2 linked regions of the Posidoniimonas polymericola genome follow. The protein of the gene in region 1 interacts with the protein of each later gene in a pairwise test. Links are inferred from orthologs where the notes say so. Each region holds a gene or a part of one and is shown in the gene's direction. Other genes may lie near its edges. The genes, in order: rlmKL and typA.

The links.
Region 2: the proteins of rlmKL (region 1) and typA interact in binary tests that used the Escherichia coli proteins (3 or more experiments, as listed by UniProt). The link is inferred for Posidoniimonas polymericola from one-to-one orthologs.

What each region holds. Positions count from the first base shown.
Region 1 is NZ_SJPO01000012.1:85,673-88,952, reverse strand. Bases 1-2,966 are described here. They hold rlmKL (bifunctional 23S rRNA (guanine(2069)-N(7))-methyltransferase RlmK/23S rRNA (guanine(2445)-N(2))-methyltransferase RlmL), read left to right. Parts: upstream 1-326; coding sequence 327-2,606; downstream 2,607-2,966. Other genes in these bases: Pla123a_RS20840 (hypothetical protein), read right to left, coding at 2,678-2,966; Pla123a_RS20850 (peptidylprolyl isomerase), read right to left, coding at 1-149. In the rest of the region: more of Pla123a_RS20840, read right to left, coding at 2,967-3,280. UniProt on the Escherichia coli protein: Specifically methylates the guanine in position 2445 (m2G2445) and the guanine in position 2069 (m7G2069) of 23S rRNA. Methylation occurs before assembly of 23S rRNA into 50S subunits.
Region 2 is NZ_SJPO01000005.1:86,483-89,723, reverse strand. The notes cover bases 253-3,179. They hold typA (translational GTPase TypA), read left to right. Parts: upstream 253-745; coding sequence 746-2,614; downstream 2,615-3,179. Other genes in these bases: Pla123a_RS11380 (hypothetical protein), read left to right, coding at 2,790-3,179; Pla123a_RS11390 (hybrid sensor histidine kinase/response regulator), read right to left, coding at 253-393. In the rest of the region: more of Pla123a_RS11390, read right to left, coding at 1-252; more of Pla123a_RS11380, read left to right, coding at 3,180-3,241. UniProt on the Escherichia coli protein: A 50S ribosomal subunit assembly protein with GTPase and nucleotide-independent chaperone activity, required for 50S subunit assembly at low temperatures, may also play a role in translation.

The sequences.
Region 1 (3,280 bases):
AGGTTGGCGTCGTTGGTTGGGTTCAGCTCAAGGTAGAAGTCGCCGACGCTGGTCAGGAACCGCACGGTCTGGGCGGACCCGATCGAAGGGGCGAGGCCAATCACGAGGGTGGCAATCAGGGCGGCAGCCGGGGAGTAGGGTCGCAACATGCGTTGTGGCTCGGTAATCTGAGGGGCTTACGCAGCGGGGTGTGGGAGCCTTCATAGTAATCGCCGCCCGCAGATTGTGCGCGTTTTCGCGCCGATTTCGCCGCCCGCACCGCCCCGACGACCCTTACAACCCGACCTACAACCGGCCCTCCGGCCGGTCCCCCGCGAGCCCCGCTTATGCCGTTTCCGCTAGTCGCCACCACCGCGTTCGGCGTCGAGGCGGTTGTCCGTCGCGAGCTGGAGAACCTTGGCTACGAGGCCAGAATCACCGGACCCGGGCGGGTCGCCTTCGAGGGGGACGCCGCGGCCATCGCCCAGGCGAACTTGTGGCTCCGCTCGGGCGAGCGGGTCGTGATCGAGATGGCCAGCTTCCCGGCGACCGACTTCGGCCAGTTGTTCGACGGGGTCAACGCCCTCGACTGGGCCGCCTGGATCCCGGTCGACGGCGAGTTTCCGGTAAGCGGTCGGTCCCGCAACTCGCAGCTCTCGAGCGTGCCGGCCTGCCAGAAGATCGTCAAGAAGTCGATCGTCGAACGGCTCCGCGCGCAGCACGGCGCCCAGGAGCTGCCAGAGATCGCCGCCCTGTACAGCGTCGAGGTCGCGCTGGTGGACGACATCGCCACCATCACGCTCGACACGACCGGCGTCGGCCTGCACAAGCGGGGCTACCGCCCGATGGCGTCGGTCGCGCCGCTCCGCGAGACCCTCGCCGCGGCGATCGTGCAGCTCAGCTACTGGCGGAACGGCCGGCCGCTGCTCGACCCGTTCTGCGGCGCCGGCACGCTGGCCATTGAGGCCGCCATGATCGGCCGCCAGATGGCGCCCGGCCAGTACCGGACCTTCGCGTCAGAGCATTGGCCCGCGATCGATAGAACCGAGTGGGAGACTGCCCGAAATCAGGCCAAGGCCCGCATGCTGCCGGCGCTCGACGAGCGGATCCTCGCCACCGACGCCGACGACGAGGTGCTGGCCATCGCCCGCCGCGCGGCCGAGCGGGCCGGCGTGCTCGAGGACATCCACTTCCAGCAACGGGCGTTCGCCGACACGCTCAGCAAGCGGGAGTACGGCTGCCTGATCACCAACCCGCCGTACGGCGAGCGGCTCGGCGAAGAGCGCGAGATCGAGGAGCTGTACCGCACGATGCCGCTGGTGCTGCGGCGGCTCAAGACCTGGTCGCACTACGTGCTCACCTCGCGGCTCGACTTCGAGGACCTCGTCGGCCAGACCGCCAACAAACGCCGCAAGCTGTACAACGGCCGGCTCGAGTGCACGCTGTTCCAGTACCACGGGCCAAGGCCACCGAAGGAGGGCGCCCCAGCGTCGACCGCTGGATCTTCACGCGATGAGTCGTCTCTCCCAGAGTCGGCTTCCCCGGAGCCTTCCACCTCACAGCCAACGACCCCAGAGCAACCGCCCGAACGCTTCCCCGGCCCCGACGCCCCCGCCGAGCCGGGCGCCAAGCGGCAGTCGGCGCCGCCCCCGGCCCGGGCGTTTGGCGGCCTGCGTCCCGAGTCCGAACGTCAGGCCGAGGAGTTCGCCAACCGCTTGAAAAAGCTCGCCCGGCACCTGCGGAAGTGGCCGACTAAGCGCGGCATCACCTGCTACCGGATCTACGACCGCGACATCCCCGACGTGCCGTTCGCTGTCGACCGCTACGAGGACGCGCTGCACCTCGCCGAGTACGACCGGCCGCACGACCGCACGCCGGCCGAGCACGCCGACTGGCTCGACCACATGGTCCGCACCGCGGCCGACGCGCTCGACGTGCCGCGCGAGCTGACGTTCCTCAAGCACCGCTTCCGCCAGCGCGGCGAGACCCAGTACCAACGCGTCGCCGAGAAGCAAGCGGTGCGGCTCGTCAAAGAGGCCGGCCTCACGTTCCGCGTGAACCTATCCGACTACGTCGACACCGGCTTGTTCCTCGACCACCGCGTCACCCGCGGCCGCTTCCGCGACGAGGCCCAAGGCAAGCGGGTGCTCAACCTGTTCGCCTACACCGGCGCGTTCAGCGTCTACGCGCTGGCCGGCGGCGCCGAGCGGGTCACCACGGTCGATCTCTCGCCGACCTACCTCGACTGGGCCCGCGACAACGTGCGGCTCAACAAGTTCGACGCCGCCCGCTGCGACTTCGTGCAGGGCGACAGCCAGGAGTTCGTCGAGTCGCTCTCGACGCAGCCCCAGTTCGACCTGGCGATCGTCGACCCGCCGACCTTCAGCAACACCAAACGGGGCGCCGACGACTGGGACGTGCAGCAGCACGCCGCGCCGCTCTTAGTCGAGGTGGCCAAGCGGATGCCGCCCGGCGGGGTGATCTACTTCTCGACCAACTCGCGCCGCTTCAAGCTCGACGAGCCGCTGCTCGCGGGCCTGGCGATCCGTGAAATAAGTCGCCAGACGGTGCCCGAAGACTTCCGCAACAAACGGATCCACCGCTGCTGGCGGATGGTGAAAGAGTAGGGAGTCGTCAAGGTAGCCGGCGAGCTACGCCTCGGCGGGCTGCGGGGTTTTGGAACCACAAAGGCACGAAGTCACGAAGAGGATCGCCGCCGCGTTGTCGCGGCGAGCGCCAATGAACAGGCTCCAATGAGTAGCGACACGACGCTTGGTTCGGGCGTAGTTGTGACCGCGGAAATCAAAACGAGCATTTGTCGCGACTCGCCCTCCGAGGACGGCAAGTTGAATGTAGCCCAAACCTCATGTGATTCGCCGTACTGCCCTGGTGCAAGACCATCCAAGCTCACCTTGAACGAGGGTTCTAGCACTACCGGCGCCGAAATCTCTGTCGTTTCGACCGTTGCAGGGATCGGCGGAGAGGCAAGTATCTCGAGCGGCGTCGGCTGGTGACCGGAGCCTGGCGGTGGCGGTCCAAAGACGCCCGTGCCTGGCTGATCGTCGACAATCCCGTCGCCATCGATATCGATGTTCATGCCGCTCTGGTTTGAGAACCACGGTGCGGAGATCTCGCGGACGCCGGTTTCGATCGTCCCTACCTCGAGAGTCTGGTGAAAAGGAGTGATGGCCGAGGGTGTTTGTTGACCGGTGTTGGCCCATGTCGTCGACGCGAGTCCCTGGTTGGCTCGGAACCACCACCCTGACTCCCCCGCGATCTCGAATTCGGTGATCATCTGCGA
Region 2 (3,241 bases), on another replicon or contig:
CTTGCCGTTGCCCCAGATCACGATGTTCTCGGTGTTCAGCAGCACGACCCCGTCCGGCATGCCCTGCAGGATCCGCTCGTTCTGCAGCAGCCTGCCCGGGTCGAGCGCCCTGGCGAACATCTCGGTGTCGGCGTAAACGGCGGAGAAGTCGCCCTTGGTAAGCAGGGCGAGGGCGCGGACCGGGGACGAGACGTTCACCACCTCGACGTTCGGCTGCTCGAAGCAGTCCCGGAGGTTGGCGGCGGAACGCTCCGCAGAGCCTAGGCAGAGCACCCGCAGGTGCTCGGGCGGCGCGGGACCGGACGTTTCGGGTTGCTCGGGCGACTCCCCTGGGGACGGAGAATCGGCGTCGCTTGGTGGTTGAGGCCTGCTTGACCCGGTGGGATCCGACACCGCCGCGACCTGTGGGAGGGTGGGTACGGCCGTCGTCCCGCGTGGGCGGAACTGGCGCCGCGTGGTCTGGGGGGTACAATCTCGACGGGCCGACAGACCCGTCCCTCAAACGAATTATAGGGGCCCCTGCTAGGGCTCACAAGCTGAACGGCCACCGTAGGCCGCACGGCTCCCCTAAGATTCATCGGCCCCGTTGCCGGAACGATCCACCCGATGGGGCGCCGACGCGGGGAATTTCTCCGCCAGTCAGCCGCTGCCAGCCCCCCCAACCCTACAGAACGTCCCCGCCCGAGCCCGCCCCGCGTGCCGATGCGGCAACTCCCCACACCCCCTCTCCCCGAAGCTCTCCCGAATGGACTCTGACCCCGCTCTGCTGCGGAACGTTGCGATTATCGCCCACGTTGACCACGGCAAGACCACGCTGGTCGACAAGCTGATGTACCAATCTGGCCATTACCGCCAGGAGGCGCTCGACAAGCTCGCCGGCGGCCAGCACGGCCTGGTGTTCGACTCCAATGACCTGGAACGCGAACGCGGCATCACCATTTTCAGCAAGAACTGTGCGGTCGAGTACGAGGACCTCTCGGGGCGTCGCCTGCGGTTCAACCTGATCGACACGCCGGGTCACGCCGACTTCGGAGGCGAGGTCGAGCGGGTGCTCACCATGGCTGACGGGGTGCTGCTGGTCGTGGATGCGTTCGAGGGGCCGATGCCGCAGACGCGATTCGTCCTGCAGAAGGCGCTCGGGCTGGGGCTGCGGCCAATCGTGGTAATCAACAAAGTCGACCGCCCGGACTCGCGGCCGGACGAGGTCGTGAGCGAGGTGTTCGACCTGCTAGTCGACCTGGGCGCCGACGACGAGGCCCTCGACTTCGCGACGGTGTACGCCTCGGCCCGCCAGGGCTGGGCGTCGGAAGACCTGGACAACCGCCCCGAGGACATGCGTCCGCTGCTCGAGACCATCGTTCACCGCGTGCCGCCCCCGGAGGTCAACGCCGACGGCCCCGCCCAGATGCTGATCACCACCATCGATTTCTCGGAGTTTGTGGGGCGTATCGGCATCGGCCGGGTCAGCCGCGGCACCCTCACCAACCGGCAGAAGGTGACCGTCATCGACCGTAGCGGCACGCCGACCAAGCAGCAGATTGGGCAGTTGTTCACGTTTGACGGCCTCGATCGCAAAGAGACCCAGTCCGTGCCGGCCGGCGATCTGTGCGCCGTGGTGGGCCTGGAGCCGATCAACATCGGCGACACCGTGTGCGACCTCGACAACCCCGAAGCGCTGCCGGGCGTCGAGATCGACGTCCCCACGCTTCACATGACCTTCCGCGTGAACGACGGCCCGCTCGCCGGCCGCGAGGGCAAGTTTCTAACCAGCCGGCAGCTGAAGGAGCGGCTTGAGAAAGAGCTCCGCTCGAACGTCGCGCTCCGCGTCGAGACCGGCGACACCATGGAGCAGTTCCGCGTCTCAGGCCGCGGCCTGATGCACCTGGGGATCCTGATCGAGAACCTCCGCCGCGAGGGCTTCGAGCTCTGCGTCGGCAAGCCGCAGGTCGTGATGAAGGAAGAGGACGGCCAGGCGCTCGAGCCGATCGAGCAGCTCGTGATCGACGTCCCCGACGACCACACCAACGCGGTGATGGCCCTGCTCGGAGACCGCCGCGCCCAGATGCTCAAGATGGGCCGGAAGTCGGGCGCTACTGGTTTTACGCACATGGAGTTTTCAATCCCGGCCCGTTCGCTCATCGGCCTGCGAAGCCGAGTGCTCACCGCCACGGCGGGCAACGCCATCATGCACCACACGGTGATCGGCTTTGAGCCGTCACGTGGCGAGCTGCCCGACCGGGCCAACGGGGTGCTGCTGGCCAGCGAAGCCGGCTCGATCACGGCCTACTCGCTCGACGCCCTGTACGACCGCGGCGTCTTCTTCGTCGACCCGGGCGACGAGGTCTACGAGGGGCAGGTCATTGGCGAGAACTGCAAGGCGGGCGACCTGGTCGTCAACGCGGTGAAGGGCAAGAAGCTCACCAACATGCGGGCCTCCGGCAAGGACGACAACTCGCAGGTGCGCCCCGCCCGGCGGATGTCGCTCGAGGAGTGCCTGGAGTACATCGGCGAAGACGAGCTGGTCGAGGTCACGCCCAGCAGCGTCCGCATCCGGAAACTGCTGCTGAAGGAGTCCGACCGGAGGCGAGAGTCACGCCGGCTGGCGCAGGTGTGACGGCTCGTGGCCGAACGCGATGGCGTGATAACCGGCGCAACCGTCGCGGCCGGCATTCCGTCGGGTTCGTTTGCGGCCAGTCGTCACAGGCGAGCTAGACTCCCCTTGGAGCCCGCAGCAACGCCGCGTTTTGCGCCGTGTGTTGTGTAGTCGGCTCGAATGGGGACACACAACTATGATTCGTTACAACCAAACCGCGTCGTCACGCACCGGGGGAACCTCGTTCCAGGTCGTGACCTTTATCCTTGTTGCCGGGCTGGGCGCCTGGCTGGGCGCCGAGTACGTCGGCGTTGATGTCGAGCACCTGGCCTACACGGCCCTCGACGAGGCTAAGGTCATCGACCACATCCCTGAGCAGTGGCGGCCAAAGCCGCCGATGGCAGAGCTGGGCGACGCCCAAGGTCAGGTGAGTTTCGAGCAGCGGGCGCTCGACCTCCGCAGCGAGTTGGAGAACCTCCGCAGCGAGGTCGCCTCGCTCCGCCACGATGTTCAGGAAAGCAGCCCCGACTTAGTCCGCGAACTCCCTACGACTTTCGCCGAAGCGCCCCCAGTGCGGCGCCAGGCGACCCTGGCTTACTGGACCCGCCTGCGGCAGATCGCCACCGAGGTGACCGATCTGCACGACAG